DNA from 3 places in the Kitasatospora sp. NBC_00240 genome. Region 2 is predicted to be linked to each of the others. Evidence: riboswitches for the same ligand, from Rfam matches in the RefSeq annotation. Region 2 holds a riboswitch; each other region holds the start of a gene.
What was found. A riboswitch is a leader RNA that binds a small molecule or an ion and turns the genes downstream of it on or off. The one in region 2 is predicted to bind cobalamin.

Region 1 (5,546 bases), 170 kb from region 2:
TCGGTGCGGGCGCGGCCCCCGCACCGGTCGGCGTGGTGCGGCTGCGCCTGGAGAACGACGACGCGTACGCCGACCTGCGCGGCCCCACCACCTGCGAGCTGCTCACCGCCGCCGAGAAGGCCGCGGTGCACGCCCGCCTCGGTCCCGACCCGCTGCGGGCGGACGCCGATCCCGTCCTCGCCTGGCGGCGGATCTCCGCCAGCCGGACGACCGTCGCGGCCCTGCTGATGGACCAGAAGGTGCTGGCCGGGGTCGGCAACGTCTACCGCGCCGAGGTGCTGTTCCGGCTCGGCATCAGCCCGCACCGGGCCGGCCGCGACCTGACCCGCGCCGAGTGGGACGCCGTCTGGGCCGATCTGGTGGAGCTGATGCACGAGGGTGCCGGCGCGGGCCGGATCGACACCGTGCGCCCCGAGCACACCCCCGAGGCGATGGGCCGCCCGCCGCGGGTGGACGACCACGGCGGCGAGGTCTACGTCTACCGCCGCGCGGCCATGCCCTGCCTGGTCTGCGGGACGGACGTCCGCACCGAGGAGCACGCCGCCCGGAACCTCTTCTGGTGCCCCACCTGCCAGCAGGTCTGACGCACACCGGGTCCGTCCGGGCCGGGCGCGGGCGGGCCCGCCGTACGGCCGTCCCCGGGGTTTCAGTCCCGCGGGGCGGCGACGACCCGGGCGAGCAGCTCCGCCAGCCGGGTGCGCTCCTCGGGGTCGAGCGGTGCGAGCAGCGCCGCGTTGGCCTCGTCGCCGAGGATCTGCAGCCGGGCCAGCAGGGCGTGGCCGGCGGGGGAGAGGGCGATGGCGTTCTTGCGCCGGTCCCTCGGGTCAGGCGTACGGGTGACGAGCTCCTTGGCCTGGAGGTCGTTGAGGACGGCGACCATGTCCTTGGGATCGATCCGGACGAGCCGGGCGAGCTCCGCCTGGGCGAGCGGGCCGTGCTCGGCGACACCGCAGAGCACGGCGTGGTGCGGCAGGCGGACGCCCTCACGCGCGAACTGATCGGCCACCAGGCGGTGCCCGAGTGCGGAGGCCCGGCCGAGCAGCCAGCTGGGCAGGGTCTGCAGGTGGGTGAGCGGGGTCTCGGGCATGGGGGCAGTCTATCCGGATAACCGTTGGACCTTCCTATGAGTTTCCCCCTATCGTTGGGATATCCAATGACATTCCCGCGGAGGGGAGAAGGGGGACACTCATGCGCGAACTCAGGTTCCACGCGTACGGCGGCCCGGCGGCGCTCCGGCTGGACGAGGTGGCCGAGCCGGCGGCCGGCCCGGGAGAACTGCTGGTACGCCCCGACCTGGCCGGGGTCACGCTGCCCGCGCTCCGGCAACTGCGCGCACCGGGTGCCCCGCAGGCGCCGGCCGGCCTGGGCGGCGAGTACCTCGGCCGGGTGGTCGCGGTCGGCGAGGGCGTCACCGGTTTCACGCCCGGCGACCGGGTCGGCGGCATCGCCCCGTCGGTGCACGCCGACCTGGTGGCCGCCCCGGCGGCGCTCGCCGTCGCCGTGCCGGGGGAGCCGGCCGCCGGCGACGCGCTCGCGGTGCTGCGCAGCGGGCTGGTCGCCCTCGGCGCGCTGCGGGTGGGTGGGCTACGGCCCGGTGAGTCGGTGCTGGTCACGGCGGCTGCTGGCGGGGTGGGCCACCTGGCGGTCCAGTTGGCCGGGGCGCTCGGCGCGGGCCGGGTGACCGCGGCCGTGGGCGCCGAGGGGAAGGCCGCCTTCGTCCGGGGGCTGGGCGCCGACGAGGTGGTCCGGTACCAGGACGGCCCCTGGGGCGAGCAGGTGGACCTCGTCCTCGACGGTGTCGGCGGCGAGGTGCTGCCCAGAGCCGTCGGGGCCTTGGCGCCCTTCGGGCGGCTGGTCGCCCTCGGCGGCGCGGGCGGGGCACTCGACGCCGGCGAACTGCTGCGCGGGATGCGGACGGTGACCGGCCTGTCGATGGCGGTGCTGGCACGGCAGCGCCCCGCGCTGCTCGCCGAATGGCGCCAGGAACTCTGGGCGTTGCTCGGGCGAGGGGCACTCCGGCCGGTCTGCGTCGAGTTCCCGATCGCCGCGGCGGCCGAGGCCTTCGGCCTGCTGGAGCGCCGGGCCAACCTGGGCAAGGTCGCCCTGCGGATCAGCTGACGGCCGGCTCCGGGCCCCCCTGCCCGGCCGCCGCGCAGGGGGCCAGCAGGGTGCCGAGCTCCTGGTCGACGACCCGGTAGCGCACCACCCGGCCGTCCCGCTCCCCGGCCACCACGCCGGCGGTGCGCAGCAGCCGGAGCGCCTGCGAGACGGCCGGGTCGCGCATGCCGGTGGCCACCGCCAGGTCGCTGACGGCGAGCGGCCCGGCGCGGTGCAGGGCGAGCAGCAGTGCGAGCCTGCCGGGGTCGGCGAGCAGCGAGAAGCGCTCGGCCCAGGTGCGCACCCGGGCGGTGTCGCCGATCGCCGCGATGGCCTCGCAGACCCGGTGCCCGTCGATGGTCCGGTGGTCCGCGCGCTCGGCCGGTACGAGATGCATGCGGGCCATTGTCGCAGTCCGGGGGCGGTCTGTGATCCTGAACACCTGCGCAGGTGCGCAACCTTGCACAAGTGACCTGACGCCCCGTACGGTGTGGCCCGCCGTGGTGTTCGGGAAGACCGGTGACGGACCTTCAGAGGTCCTAGTCCGGAGCGGCCCTCGCCACTGTGAACGGGAAGTCTCCGTACCGTACCCGCCCTCGGGCGGGTGGTCACTGGACGCCGCGGCGTCCGGGAAGGCCTGGTGCGGTCACGCAGCACCCGCCGCCGAACCGCGGCCGGGTGTGCCCCGAAGCCAGGAGACCGGCCACGGCATCTCACGAAGTGATCCACGAGGTGCTGGAGCGTGACCGGATGACCCTGCCCGAAATCGGTGCTGCCCGAACGGCGGCGCCCGCGGTCGACCCCGCGCTCCCCGCCTTCCGCTGGCGGCGCGAGGACACCGTACGGACGGCCGGGCTGATGGCGGTGATCCTGGCGATGCACGTGGTGGCGTTCGGGACGCTGTTCTTCCTGGTCGCGCCGCACGAGTACGCGGTCGGTACCCAGGTCTTCGGGGTTGGCCTGGGCATCACCGCGTACACCCTGGGCATGCGGCACGCCTTCGACGCGGACCACATCGCGGTGATCGACAACACCACCCGCAAGCTGATGGCGGACGGCCGGCGCCCGGTGTCGGTGGGCTTCTGGTTCGCGCTCGGGCACTCCTCGATGGTCGTGGTGATGGCGGCCCTGGTGGCGGGCGGCGCCCAGCTGGCCAACACCCTGATGGACGAGGACTCGGTCACCCACCAGTGGCTCGGGGTGCTGGGCACCAGCGCCTCGGGGGCCTTCCTCTACCTGATCGGCGCGCTCAACCTGGCCGCGCTCTTCGGCATCCTGCGGGTCTTCCGCGCGATGCGGGACGGCCGCTACGACGAGGCGGAGCTGGAGGAGCACCTCAACTCCCGGGGCCTGTTCAACCGGGTGCTGAGCCGGGCCACCCGCTCGATCACCCGGCCCGGCCAGATGTTCCCGGTCGGCATGGTGCTGGGCCTCGGCTTCGACACCGCGACCGAGGTGACCCTGATGGTGATGGCCGGCAGCGGCGCGGCGGCGGGCCTGCCCTGGTACGCGATCGTCTGCCTGCCGCTGCTGTTCGCCGCCGGGATGAGCCTGTTCGACACGCTGGACGGGACCTTCATGAACTTCGCCTACCAGTGGGCGTTCTCCAACCCGGTGCGCAAGGTGTACTACAACCTGACCATCACCGGGCTTTCGATCGCGGTCGCCTTCATCATCGGCACCATCGAACTGGTGGGCGTGCTGCACGAGAAGCTGGACCTGACCGACCCGGTCAGCGGCTGGATCGCCGGCCTCTCGCTCGACAACGTCGGGTACGTGATCGTCGGCCTGTTCGTGGTGGTCTGGGCGGCGGCGATCGCGTACTGGCGGCTGGGTCGGGTCGAGCAGCGCTGGGCCGCCCGGCCCTGACCCGGGCGGCGCGCACGGCCGCCGCGCCGACGGCGCGGTGCCGGTGCGGCTGACCAGGGCCGTCCCGATGCCGCCGCCGTGCCGCTTCCGGTCGCAGGCCCGGCAGCCGTTTCACCGAGGCCGCCCGGACACACCGGAGCGGCCCCACCCCTCGTCGGGTGGCGCCGCTCCGGCCGGGCCCTCCGGTCAGCCGTGCCGCCGGCCGTACCGGCGGTGGAAGGCCTCGACCCGGCCGGCGCTGTCCAGCACCCTGGCCCGGCCGGTGTGGAAGGGGTGGCTCGCCGAGGAGATCTCGACGTCGACCACGGGGTAGCTGTTGCCGTCCTCCCACGCGACCGTCCGGCCGGCGCCGGTGCCGGCACCGATGGTCGAGCGGGTGAGGAAGGCCAGGTCACCGCTGCGGTCGCGGAAGACGACCGGGCGGTACGCGGGGTGGATACCGGTCTGCATCGGAGTACTCCTCGGGGGTGTCGGGCTCAGGGGCGTTTCGGCTGTGCGGGCGGTGTCAGCGCTCCTCGCGGAACAGCACGTGCTGCCGCGCGACCGGGTCGTACTTGCGCAGCGCCATCCGGTCGGGGTCGTTGCGCCGGTTCAGCCGGGTCACGTAGGTGTAGCCGGTGCCGGCCGTGGAGCGGAGTCGGACGACCGGGCGCAGTTCGTTGCGGGCCATGGCTCTCCTTCGGTGTCGCGCGTGGTGCGGGTGTTGCCTGCGTTGCGTGTGCGGTGCTGGGCGGGCGGGCCCGAGCATCAGGTGAAATGGATGTCATTTCCACCGTTGCTCCCTCCAACACGCCCCCTCCCCGACGCATTCCCGGCCCGCCCACCGACCTCCGGCGAGCCGCCCCCGGCCACGCCCCGACCCGCTCCCAGCCCGCTCCCCGCCCGGTTCCTGCTCACTCCCGACCCGCTCCCGACCCGGTTCCTGCCCGGTCCGGGGGCCGACACGTGCCGCCGTCCGGATCGCTCGCCGGGCGAACCGCCGCCGCTCTCCGTACGCTCGACCCATGTCTGATGCGTACGCGGGCCGGCGGGAGCGTCTGAGGGAGAACTGCAGCGCGAAGGGGGCGGACGCGGCGCTGATCACCCGGCCGTCGAACGTCCGCTACCTCACCGGCTGCGGCCCGTGCGGTGCCACCTTGCTGCTCACCCGGGAGCGCGCCCTGCTGGCGCTGCCGGACGACCTGCCGCCGGACGACACCGGCGAGCACCTGCTCGGCGAGGACCTCGGCCAGCTGCTGGTGACGTCCGGCGCCGACACCGCGCTCGCCGCCGCCGAGGCCGCCGCCCAGTTGCGGGTGGGCGACCTGGTGGTCGAGGAGCACGACCTGACGGTGGCCCGGCACCGCGCGGTGGCCGGCCTCGCCGAGGGCGTCCGGCTGGCCGACCTGGGCCGGGCCGTCGAGCGGATGCGGGTGGTCAAGGACGAGCACGAGATCGCCGACCTGCGGATCGCGGCCGAGATCGCCGACCAGGCGCTGAGCGAGCTGCTCGAATCGATCCTGGTCGGCCGGACCGAGCGGCACCTGGCGATGGAGCTGGAGCGCCGCATGATCGACCACGGCGCGGACAAGGCGGCCTTC
Region 2 (5,546 bases):
CCGGGCGGGTGCAGCTGCCGGCGAAGTTCCTGGAGGCGCTCGGTATGGAGCACCGGGTGGCGGTCGATCTGGGCGCCGACCACATCGCCGTCCGTCCGGACGACCTGCCGGGGCACTGAGTCGCCCTCGGGCGGGGCCGGCGGGTCGCCCCGGGGGAGGTGCGGCCCGGGGCCGGGCCTGCGCCGGCCTGCTCGACCGCCTGAACGAGATGACTTCTCAGCCTGGGATCACTTCTGGCCCGGGCCAGCTGCGCCCGGGCCGGCGACCGACGCGAGGGCGGCGTCGAGTCGCGCCGTCGCCTCGGCCGCGACCGGCTCCAGGTCGGGCAGCCCGGTGAACGCGACCATGGTGTTCGGGTCGAGGGCCTGGACGAGGACTTCGTCGCCGTCGCGGCGGACCACCACGTTGCAGGGCAGCAGCAGCCCGACGGCCCGCTGTCCGGGGCCACCGTGCTGGTCAGCCTCTCCGCCGTCCTGCTGCTGCCCGCACCGGCGTTCCGCTCGATGGCGCTCGGCATCATGCTGGCGGTCGCCTTCGTGCTCGCCGCCACGCTCACCCTGCTGCCCGCCGTGCTCGGCCGGCTCGGGCGCCGGGTGAACGCCGGTGCGCTGCACCGCTCCCGCCGGGGTGCCGGGCGGAGCGAGGGCTCGGCCCGGTTCGCCGCCTGGGGCGAGCGCCTGTGGGCGCACCCGCTGCGGTACGGCGTCCCGGCGCTGCTGGTGCTGCTCGCCCCGGCCGCGCCCGTGGTCGGGCTGCGCACCGCGATGCCCTCCATCACCGTCGTTCCCGAGGACTCCTCGGCCCGTACCGGGTATGCCGCCGTACAGCGGGCCTTCGGCCCCGGCGCGCCCGGCGCCCTGCAGATCGTGACGCCCGCGGGGCAGGCCGACGCCGCCGCCCTGCTGCGCGAATCGCCCTCGATCGCTGCGGTGATACCCGCTCAGCATGCCGCAGACGGCTCAGGGTTGACGATGCTGCAGGCCGTTGCGACGGTCGACCCGTCGGACCCGGGCCTGGCGGCCACCGTCGAGCAGCTGCGCGAGCGACTGCCGGAGCAGGCACTCGTCGGCGGCGCGGCGGTGGAGAATCTCGACCTGCAGAGCATGCTGGACGGGAAGACCCCGCTGGTGATCGGCGTGGTACTGGCGATGGGATTCGTCCTGCTGCTGCTGGCCCTCCAGGCGCCGCTGGTCGCCCTGCTCGGGACGGTCACCAACCTGCTGGCCACCGCCGCCGCCTTCGGTGCCGCGCGACTGGTGTTCCAGGACGGCCACGGCGCGGGACTGCTCGGATTCGAGCCGCAGGGGTTCCTGGACGGCTGGGCGCCGGTGTTCTACTTCGCCATGATCTTCGCGATCGCGATGGACTACACCGTCTTCCTGCTCTCCTCCGCCAAGGAGCACCACGAGCGGAGGCGGGACCCGCGGCGGGCCGTGGTGGGGGCGCTGGCCCACTCCGGGCGGGTGAACTTCGCCGCGGCCGCCGTGATGGTGGCGGTGTTCTTCACCTTCGCGCTCTCCGGCCCGCTGCCGCCCAAGGAGATGGGCATCGTCCTCGGCCTCGCGGTGCTGCTGGACGCGGCGCTGGTGCGACTGGTCCTGCTGCCGGTCCTGCTGCGGCTGACCGGCCGGGCCGCCTGGTGGTCGCCGGCCTGGCTGCGCCGGGTGCTGCCGGACATCCGCTTCTCGCACGAGTGAGCGGCGCCCTGGCCGCGGCGGCCGCTATTCGCTCCTGCGGATACCCCAGGGGGTACAATGGAGCCACCATCGCGAGGAGGAGACGTCCGTGACCGTCGACGAGGAAGCCACCGGCGCCGTCCTGAACCGCCTGCGCCGGGCCCAGGGGCAGCTGAACGGTGTGATCGCCATGATCGAGGCCGGGCGCGACTGCAAGGACGTGGTCACCCAACTCGCGGCCGTCTCACGGGCCCTGGACCGGGCCGGATTCAAGATCGTGGCCAGCGGGATGCGCCAGTGCCTGGCGACCGCCGACGGCGACACCCCGCCGATGTCCGAGGCCGAGCTGGAGAAGCTGTTCCTCACCCTCGCCTGAGCGGCGTCCGGAGAAGCCGGACGGGGCCGGTGGCGGCGACGACTGTCGCCTCCACCGGCCCCGTCCCGTGCCGGGTTTCGGGGGTCAGACCGCCTGGGCGGTGACCTCCGGCGCGGTGCTCCGCTCGGCGGCGGTCACCGGCTTCGGGTTGAGGACCCGCTCGGCCAGGTGGCCGAAGAGCAGGCCGAAGGACACCCAGAGGGTGGCCTGGATGGCGAGGGCCGAGAGCCGGAACTGCCAGAGCAGCGTGGCCGGGAAGTCCTCCGGCACCTCGTTGATCGCGGGCAGGAACACGTAGGCGAGGCCGACGGCCAGGGCGAAGCCGGCCGCCGTGACCACCGTCGCGTACCAGGTGCCCAGACGCGGCGCCAGCCGCTTGCCGACGATCACCGCGGCGACCGCCAGCAGGATGCTGAGCGCCATCATCAGGAAGTACAGCGTGGTGCGCTTGCCGATCGTCTCCGGGTCGCCCACCGACGGCGGGTTGGCCGGGTACTTGAGGAACGGGACGACGTAGACCGCGAGCAGCGCCGCGCCGGAGAGCAGCGCGGCGGTGGCGCGCGCGCCGAACCGGCCGACCCGGCCCAGCGCGAAGCAGAACGCGAGCGCGCCGAAACCGCCCAGCGAAATGCCGTACACGAGAACGCCGGTGGCGAGACCCGCGGTCGACTGCATGGCCCGGCTGACGAGTTCGACCTCGCCGTGCTCGTGGGCGTGCGCCTCCTCGAAGGCGATCGCCGCGTCGATGTGCGGCTCACCCATCAGGTAGGCGACGATCAGGGCGAGCACCCCTGCGGCGAGACCCGCGAGCATGCCGCGGACGAGCAGGGATCTGACAGCTGTGGAGTTCATGGAGCGGTTCCCCCGGGATTTCAGTGGCAGGGGAAACCGAGCAGGTGGCGGCCGTCGTGCACCCATTCGTGCACGCTCTCGCCGGAGATGAGGGACGTGGCGCCCTGCTCGGCGCCGACGAAGTAGATCAGGGCCAGCATCAGGATGCCGAAGAACACCGCCCAGGGGGCGATCGCCTTGAGCGGCAGGGTCAGTGGTGCGGCCGGTACGGCGGCGGGGGCGGCGGACTGTGCCATGACTGGAACCTCCTCGGGAACTCGCGTCCCGCTAGATGGTGCAGAAACGACGGCATCGGGTCTGACTCCCCGGCAGATCGGCCCGTACGGGCCGGTGCTGCGGGCTTACAGTGGCGCGACCGTGCCGGATTCTCACCGGACTTCCGTCATACCGTCGTCGTATCGGGCTTGAAGGTACCGTCTGCGGTCGGGTCCGCCAAGGGCGCGGGGCGGCGCTCTTGGGGCAGTACCGCGCGGGCGCCCCCGCCGGGCGCCCGGTGCACGGAGTGATTCACCCCGGCAGCAGAGGAGTTGGACAGGATGGAGCGAGCGATGACCGTCCGCGTGACCTTGGTCTCAGCGGCGATGAGCACCGCACTGCGGGAGGCCCGCTTCGACGACGGCGGGCCGCTGGAGCCGGCCGGACTCCGGCAGGCCGAGCAGGCCGCCGGGGCCCTGCCGGCCGGCGGCCGGTCGTACGCCTCCCCGTCGCCGCGCTGCGCCGCCACCGCCACCGCGCTCGGACTGCGGGCCGAGCCGGCGCCGGCCCTCGCCGGGTGCGCGATGGGCCGTTGGACCGGCCTGACCCTCGCCGAGGTGGCGGCGGCCGAGGGCGAGGCGGTGGCCCGCTGGCTGGGCGACCCGGCGGCCGCCCCGCACGGTGGCGAGAGCCTGCTCGACCTGTTCGCCCGGGTCGCCGGCTGGCTGGACGCGCTGCCCGCCGACGCGCCGTCCGGCGCGGAACGCGGCCCGGTGACCGCCGTGGTCGAGCCGGACGTCGTCCGCGCCGCCGCGCTGCACGCCCTGGGGGTACCCGGGCCGGCCTTCTGGCGGCTCGACGTGCAGCCGCTGTCGGTCACCGAGCTGACCGGACGGTCCGGCCGGTGGAACGTCCGCTGGGGCAGGCCGGCCGGCGGGTAGCAGCCAGGGCCGGGCATCGCCCGATCGGCCGACGGGGATGGCAGCCGGCCCGGCCCGGCCGGAGCCTGGGGGCATCATCCCCGTCCCCCGAGGAGCCCCGTCATGACCGTCACCGCCGACCTCGACAAGGTGCTGGACAAGAAGTACGAGAACCTGACCCTGCCGGAGGTGCTCGACGCGCCGGTCGCCGCCCTGGCCGGCCTCACCGACGCCCACGGCGAGGCGCTCGGCGCGCTGCGCATCAAGACCGTCGGTGACCTCGGCCGCAACAAGTACATCCGCTGGGCGGTCGCGATGGCCGACCTCCAGGACCGCACCCACTGAACGGCCGCACCCCCGGTCGGAGCGGCCGCACCCCCGGTCGGAGCGGCCGCAGCCGCGGCGCGCGGCCGGCGCGCGGGAGGTGGCGGCGGTGCCGATGACGGTGGTGGAGGGGCGCAGGCTCAGCCTGTCCCACCTCGACAAGGTGTACTTCCCGCAGACCGGGACCCTCAAGGGCGAGGTGATCACCTACTACGCCACCGTGCAGTCGGCGCTGCTGCCCCACCTGCGCGACCGGCCGCTGTCCTTCCTGCGCTGCCCCGAGGGTGTGGAGGGCGAGCGGTTCTTCGCCAAGAGCCCGCCGGCCGGCACCCCGGGGTGGGTGCGCACCGTCGCCGTGCCGAGCACCGCCGGCGGGCTCCGCCAGGTGGTGGTGGAGGACGGCGCCACGCTGGTCTGGGCGGCCAACCTCGGCTGCGTCGAGTTCCACGTGCCGCAGTGGCACGGCGCCGAGCCGGCGGTGGCCGACCGGCTGGTGCTGGACCTCGACCCGGGCGAGGGCGCCGACATCCTGACCTGCCGGGCGGTCGCCCGGCTGCTGCGCGAGCGGCTCGCCGCCGACGGTCTGACCAGCTGGGTCAAGACCTCCGGCTCCAAGGGCCTGCACCTGCTGGTGCCGATCACCCCCACCCCGGGGGACGAGGTCTCCGGGTACGCCAAGGCCGTCGCCGCGGAGCTGGAGCGGCTCCACCCGGATCTGGTCGTGCACACCATGGCGAAGGCCCGCCGGGTCGGCCGGGTCCTGGTCGACTGGTCCCAGAACGCCGCGAAGAAGACCACGGCCGCGCCCTACACCGTCCGGGCCCGGGCCCGCCCCACCGTCTCCACCCCGATCAGCTGGGACGAACTCGACCGGGCCCGGTCCGCCGAGGACCTGGAGTTCACCATCGCCGACGTCCCCGGCCGGCTGCGGGCCGACGGCGACCTGCTCGCCCCGCTGCTGCTCCCGTCCCGGGCCCGCCCGCTGCCCGAGGCCGCCACGCCGGGGCGGGCGGCGCCCGCGGCCCGTCCTGGCAAGGCGCCGGTCGTGGCGCTGGCCGTGGCGCCGGTCGTGGAGGTCTCCGCCGCGGTGCGGCCGCTGCAACCACCGTTGGAGGTGATGCGCCCGGCCGCCGTCGACGAGGTGCCGGGGCCGGACGGCCTCGGCGGCTCCGGCATCGTCCACGAGCTGAAACTGGACGGCTT
Region 3 (5,546 bases), 2.2 Mb from region 2:
GCTCAGCACCACGTTGTTGGCGACGATCGAGTCACCGGTCGCGAAGAAGGCGACCAGCCGGCCGATCATGTGCCGCTCGCCCTCGCTGAGCTTGGCGAGGTCGGCGACGTCGGAGTGCAGGTCCACCTCCTCCACGGTCCAGGTGTTCTTGATCGCGTCCCGGTACCGGTCGTAGAACGACGGGTAGCGCATCGGACGCAGCGTCAGCTCGAAGCCGGGGTCGAGGAGCATCTTCTCGCGGCCGGGCGCGTCGAAGTCGGTCTCCGGGGTGGTGCTCACTGGCAGGCCTCGCAGGACTCGGGGTTCTCCAGGGAGCAGGCGAGCGCCGCCTCCTCCTCCGGGGTGAGGGTGGACGTCGGCGCGGCGACCGCCACCGGCACCGGGGCGGCCGCGCGGGCGGCGCCGGCGGCGGCCTGGGCGATCCGGGTGGCCGGGCGCGAACGCAGGTAGTACGTGGTCTTCAGGCCGACCTTCCAGGCGTACGCGTACATCGAGCTGAGCTTGCCGATGGTGGGCGCGGCCATGAAGAGGTTCAGCGACTGGCTCTGGTCGATGTACGGCTGCCGGGCGGCGGCCAGGTCGATCAGCGCGCGCTGCGGGAGCTCCCAGGCGGTGCGGTACAGCGAGCGGACCTCGGCGGGCAGCCAGTTGAGGTCCTGCACGGAGCCGTTGGCCTCGCGCAGCGCGTCGCGGGTCTGCGCGTCCCAGACGCCGAGCTCCTTCAGCTCGCGGACCAGGTACGGGTTGACCTGGAGGAACTCGCCGGAGAGGGTCTCGCGCTTGAACAGGTTGGACACCTGCGGCTCGATGCACTCGTACACGCCGGCGATCGACGCGATGGTCGCGGTCGGGGCGATCGCCAGGAGCAGGGAGTTGCGCAGGCCGGTGGTGGCGATCCGGGCGCGCAGCGCGTCCCAGCGCTCGGTCCACTGCGGGGTGGTCCCGAAGTGGTCGATGTGCAGCTGGCCGCGGGCGGCGCGGGTCTCGGCGTACGCCTCGTGCCGGCCCAGCTGCTCGGCCAGCTCGCTGGAGCGCTCGTAGGCGACCAGCATGATCCGCTCGGAGATCAGCGTGGAGAGCTGCTTGGCCTCGGCGGAGTCGAAGTCCAGGCGGAGCTGGAAGAAGACGTCCTGCAGGCCCATCACGCCGAGGCCCACCGGGCGCCAGCGGGAGTTGGAGGTGCCGGCCTCGGGGGTCGGGTAGAAGTTGATGTCCACCACGCGGTCGAGGAAGGTGACAGCCGTGCGGACGGTCGAGTCCAGCCGGTCCCAGTCCATCGCGCTCACGAGGTCGGCGGGGGTGGCGCCGGGGGCCACGTGGGCGCCCAGGTTGACCGAGCCGAGGTTGCAGACCGCGGTCTCGGAGTCGTCCGTGACCTCCAGGATCTCCGTGCAGAGGTTGGAGGAGTGGACGGTCCGGCCGGGGAGGGCGGTCTGGTTGGCGGCCCGGTTGGAGGCGTCCTTGAAGGTCATCCAGCCGTTGCCGGTCTGCGCCAGGGTGCGCATCATCCGGGCGTACAGGGTCTGCGCGGGGATGGTGCGCACGGCCTTGCCGGCCGCCTCGGCCTTCAGGTACGCCTCGTCGAAGTCGGCGCCCCACAGGTCGACCAGCTCGGGGACGTCGGCGGGGGAGAACAGCGACCAGTCGCCGCCGGCGTTGACCCGGCGCATGAACTCGTCCGGGATCCAGTGGGCGAGGTTCAGGTTGTGCGTGCGGCGGGCCTCCTCACCGGTGTTGTCGCGCAGCTCCAGGAACTCCTCGATGTCCGCGTGCCAGGTCTCCAGGTAGACGCAGGCCGCGCCCTTGCGCCGGCCGCCCTGGTTGACCGCCGCCACCGAGGAGTCCAGGGTGCGCAGGAACGGCACGATGCCGTTGGACTTGCCGTTGGTGCCGCGGATCAGCGAGCCACGCGAGCGGATCCGGCTGTAGGACAGGCCGATGCCGCCGGCGTGCTTGGAGAGCCGGGCGATCTGCGCGTAGCGCGAGTAGATCGAGTCCAGGTTGTCCAGCGGCGAGTCCAGCAGGTAGCAGGAGGACATCTGCGGGTGCTTGGTGCCGGAGTTGAACAGCGTCGGCGAGGACGGCAGGTAGGAGAGCGCGCTCATCAGCGCGTACAGCTCGGAGACCTCGCGGACCGACTGCTCGTCGTCACCGACCGCCAGGCCACTGGCGACGCGGAGCAGGAAGTGCTGCGGGGTCTCGATCACCTTGCGGGTGATCGGGTGGCGCAGCAGGTACCGGGACTGCACGGTGCGCAGACCGAAGTACTCGAAGCGGTCGTCGCCCTTCTGGTCGATCAGGGCGTCCAGCGCGTCGGCGTGCTTGGCCACGAACGCGGCGGTGGTGTCGCCGATCAGGCCCTCGGCGTGGCCGACGGTGATCGAGGCGGAGAAGGACACGGCGCCCTGGCCGACGGCCTCGTCCTGGATCTCCAGGGCGAGCAGTCGGGCGGCGAGCTTCGAGTACTGGGGGTCCTCGGCGATCATCGACGCGGCGGCCTCGACGGCCAGCCCGCGCAGCTCCGCGAAGTCGGAGCCGGCGTGCCGGCCGCGCAGGGCGGCGGCGGCGACGTGGCCGGGGTCGACCTGGGGGAGGTCGACGCTGCGGTCGGTCAGCAGCCGAAGAAGCGCTCCACCGGGGTCGGACACCGTCGGGTCGGACGGGACGGCGGGGCTGGAACCCTGGGCGGGCAGGGTGGCTGAGGCAGCGATGGTCAAGGCGCTTCTCTCCTGGCGGCGGCGGTCGGCGAGGGGGCTGCCGGGCCGTATGGGCGCAGGGGAGCGCAGCGCGGAACACCTCACGGCGCGCGCGAACCACCCCCCGGCCCACCCGCGAGGCCCGGACGAAACTGCTGTGCTGCATGGCGACTGCGGGGAAGCCCTGTGGCACACCGTCGGCAGGTCATCGGACTCGCGTGGCCCGGTCGGGCAGCCCGCTCACCGCTGCGGGGCAGTCCCGGACTTCCACCGGGTTCCCCTGCGTTCGACAGCAGGAGTGAGCATACATCTAGTGGCGCCAGCCCGATGAAGCACCACATGTTGTGCACTGTGGCGTGTCGGGTGGCTACTCGTCGGCTCACGGAGGAGGCCCGGGAACGGGCGCCGGGCCCGGATTTGGGAACGGATTGATTACCGGATGGGCCTGCCGCGCACACCATGCTTTACGATCTCGCCTCATGAGCGAGGGAACGGGCGTACCGTCCGACTGGACGCGTCAGCCCGCACAGCCGGTCCAGGGTCAGCAGCCGGGGACGCCGGGGCAGCCGCCGCAGGGGCAGCAGCCCGTGCCGCCGGCCGCCGGCGGTTTCGGCCCGCCCCCGGTGCCGTACAGCCAGCCCGCGCAGCAGCTTCCGCCGCAGGGCCAGCCGGTCCCGCCGCCGATCCCGCAGCAGCACCAGCCGCAGCAGCCGTTCGTGCCCCAGCCGGGCCCGCAGCAGGCGCCGCCGCATTGGCAGCCCGCGCCGCAGCCCTTCCAGGGCGAGCCGAACTGGACCCAGCTGGCCGACCAGCACGAGAACGAGTCCCGTAAGCGCCGCCGGCTGTGGATCGGTGGCGCGCTGCTGGCCGTGGTGCTCGTCGGCGGCGTGGTGGCGGCCGGTGTGGTGATCTCCGGTCAGGGCGGTGGCAACAAGCCGAACCCCAAGCCGGCCGCGTCCACCGGCCTGCCGCTGGAGCAGGCGCTGCCGCTGATCTCGGACGCCTCGACGGACAAGGCGCCGGTCGACGCCGCGACGCTCTTCCCCGACCAGACCCGCACCATCGACGGCAAGGTCTGGACCCGGATGGTCACCGGTTCGACCTCCCCCTGCTCCAAGGGGACCACCGGCGGGCTCGGGCTCGCCCTCGGCGACGACGCCTGCCGCTCGCTGGTCCGCGCGACCTACGTGTCCGGGGAGAGCGCCGTCACGGTCGGCATCGCGGTCTTCGACAACAAGGCCGGCGCCGACAAGGCCCTCGGCCGGCACGCGGGCCTCGTCCAGGGTCTGTCCGGCCCGGGCGTCGCCACCTTCTGCGTCACCGACAAGTCGGGCTGCACGGAGACGCACGCCGCGGTGGGCCGGTTCGGGTACTTCACCGTCGCCGGTTCGCTCAAGCAGACTCCCGACCAGGCCGATCCGGCGGCGACCGCGGCGGCGAGCCCCCTTGCGGACCGCGCCAAGGAGGTCCTGCTGGGCCGGGCCAAGCCGGCGGCCACCGCCGGCTGAGCGGGTCCGGGCCCGGGGGCGTCCGGGCGACGGGTGGCGGCGGGCGGCCTGATGCCGGCCCGGCGCCGGCCGCCCGACGCCCATGGGCCGGCGCCGACGGGGGCGGGTCGAAGGCCGCCGGTGACCGGCGGGTCGTGGCGGACGGCCCGTGCCGGGCCCGTGGCGGGCCGTCCGTGACAGGCCGTCCGGGGTGCGGTTGAAGGGCCGTTCGTATCGGACCCTTCCTGATGACCTGTTCGCGACGGGCTGTAACAGTCCGCGAACGTGCGTCCGATAAGGTGTGGTGCCCCGGGGGACAGTTGCTGCTTGGTCAGTTCGCTCCGGCATGCGGAACGCAGCTACCAGGAGGTATCGCGCGGTGAGCACCGCGACCAGTGCGCCCAGCAGAAGACGCAAGTCGTCCGGCCGGCGCCGGAACGCGTCGGAGCCCGTTTCGGGCCTGCTGCTCCCGGCACCGCCGAACGCCCAGGAGAAGTACAACTACACCGTCCGCAACCAGTGGGTGCTGACGCTCTGCTCGGTGATCAGCTTCGTCTGCCTGGTGATCAGCCAGGTCGAGCTCTTCCGGGTCGGCTCGTGGTTCTGGCTCTGCGTGCCGTTCCTCGTGTTCACCGTCGTGTACTACCTGGTCTCCCTGCGGGTGAACAGTTTCACGCCGAACTTCGACATCAAGGAGCACCGCCGGCTGGTCCGCAAGTGGACCCCGGCCGAGTACCCGACCGTCGACGTCTTCCTGCCGGTCTGCGGCGAGCCGATCGAGACCCTGCACAACACCTGGACGCATGTCCGCAAGCTCGCCGAGCACTACCCCGGCCTGGTCATGCCGTACGTCCTGGACGACGCGGCCAGCCCGGCGGTCGAGGCGATGGCCGCGGACTTCGGGTTCCGCTACGGCGTCCGGGAGAACCGCGGCTGGTTCAAGAAGGCGGGTAACCTGCACTACGGGTTCGACCGCTCGGACGGCGAGTACATCCTGATCCTGGATGCCGACTTCGCCCCCCGCCACGACCTGCTGGACGAAGTCCTGCCGTACATGGACCGGGACCCGAAGCTGGGCATCGTCCAGTCGCCCCAGTTCTTCCGCGTCCTCGACTCGCAGAACTGGATCGAGCGCGGCGCGGGCGCCATCCAGGAGCTGTTCTACCGCTCGGTGCAGGTCGCCCGGCAGCGCAACAACGGCGCGATCTGCGTCGGCAGCTGCGCCGTGTACCGGCGCGAGGCGCTGGCCGAGAACGGCGGCACCACCCTGATCGCGCACTCCGAGGACGTGCACACCGGCTTCGACCTGCGCGGTCTCGGCTGGGACCTGCAGTACATCCCGGTCGCGCTCTCCACCGGCGTC

Region 1: linked by a shared signal. The riboswitch ahead of OG689_RS07780 (HoxN/HupN/NixA family nickel/cobalt transporter) and the one ahead of OG689_RS07040 (CbtB domain-containing protein) in region 2 are both predicted to bind cobalamin.
Region 3: linked by a shared signal. The riboswitch ahead of OG689_RS16525 (ribonucleoside-diphosphate reductase subunit alpha) and the one ahead of OG689_RS07040 (CbtB domain-containing protein) in region 2 are both predicted to bind cobalamin.

Annotation. Positions count from the first base shown of each region.
Region 1 covers NZ_JAPEMU010000001.1:1,867,516-1,873,061, reverse strand. The annotation lists gene OG689_RS07800 (DNA-formamidopyrimidine glycosylase family protein) at 1-584, shown strand, start outside; gene OG689_RS07795 (MarR family transcriptional regulator) at 647-1,087, opposite strand; gene OG689_RS07790 (zinc-binding dehydrogenase) at 1,189-2,118, shown strand; gene OG689_RS07785 (metalloregulator ArsR/SmtB family transcription factor) at 2,111-2,494, opposite strand; cobalamin riboswitch at 2,582-2,820, shown strand; gene OG689_RS07780 (HoxN/HupN/NixA family nickel/cobalt transporter) at 2,848-3,966, shown strand; gene OG689_RS07775 (type B 50S ribosomal protein L31) at 4,153-4,416, opposite strand; gene rpmG (50S ribosomal protein L33) at 4,472-4,636, opposite strand; gene OG689_RS07765 (aminopeptidase P family protein) at 4,971-5,546, shown strand, end outside.
Region 2 covers NZ_JAPEMU010000001.1:1,697,569-1,703,114, reverse strand. The annotation lists gene OG689_RS07065 (ABC transporter ATP-binding protein) at 1-119, shown strand, start outside; partial or broken gene OG689_RS07060 (DUF302 domain-containing protein) at 228-434, opposite strand; gene OG689_RS07055 (MMPL family transporter) at 450-1,697, shown strand; gene OG689_RS07050 (metal-sensitive transcriptional regulator) at 1,786-2,052, shown strand; gene OG689_RS07045 (CbtA family protein) at 2,137-2,904, opposite strand; gene OG689_RS07040 (CbtB domain-containing protein) at 2,925-3,140, opposite strand; cobalamin riboswitch at 3,174-3,337, opposite strand; gene OG689_RS07035 (histidine phosphatase family protein) at 3,453-4,040, shown strand; gene OG689_RS07030 (hypothetical protein) at 4,143-4,364, shown strand; partial or broken gene ligD (non-homologous end-joining DNA ligase) at 4,459-5,331, shown strand; gene OG689_RS07020 (DNA ligase) at 5,461-5,546, shown strand, end outside.
Region 3 covers NZ_JAPEMU010000001.1:3,924,029-3,929,574, reverse strand. The annotation lists gene OG689_RS16530 (ribonucleotide-diphosphate reductase subunit beta) at 1-231, opposite strand, end outside; gene OG689_RS16525 (ribonucleoside-diphosphate reductase subunit alpha) at 276-2,693, opposite strand; cobalamin riboswitch at 2,878-3,035, opposite strand; gene OG689_RS16520 (hypothetical protein) at 3,176-4,204, shown strand; gene OG689_RS16515 (glycosyltransferase family 2 protein) at 4,707-5,546, shown strand, end outside.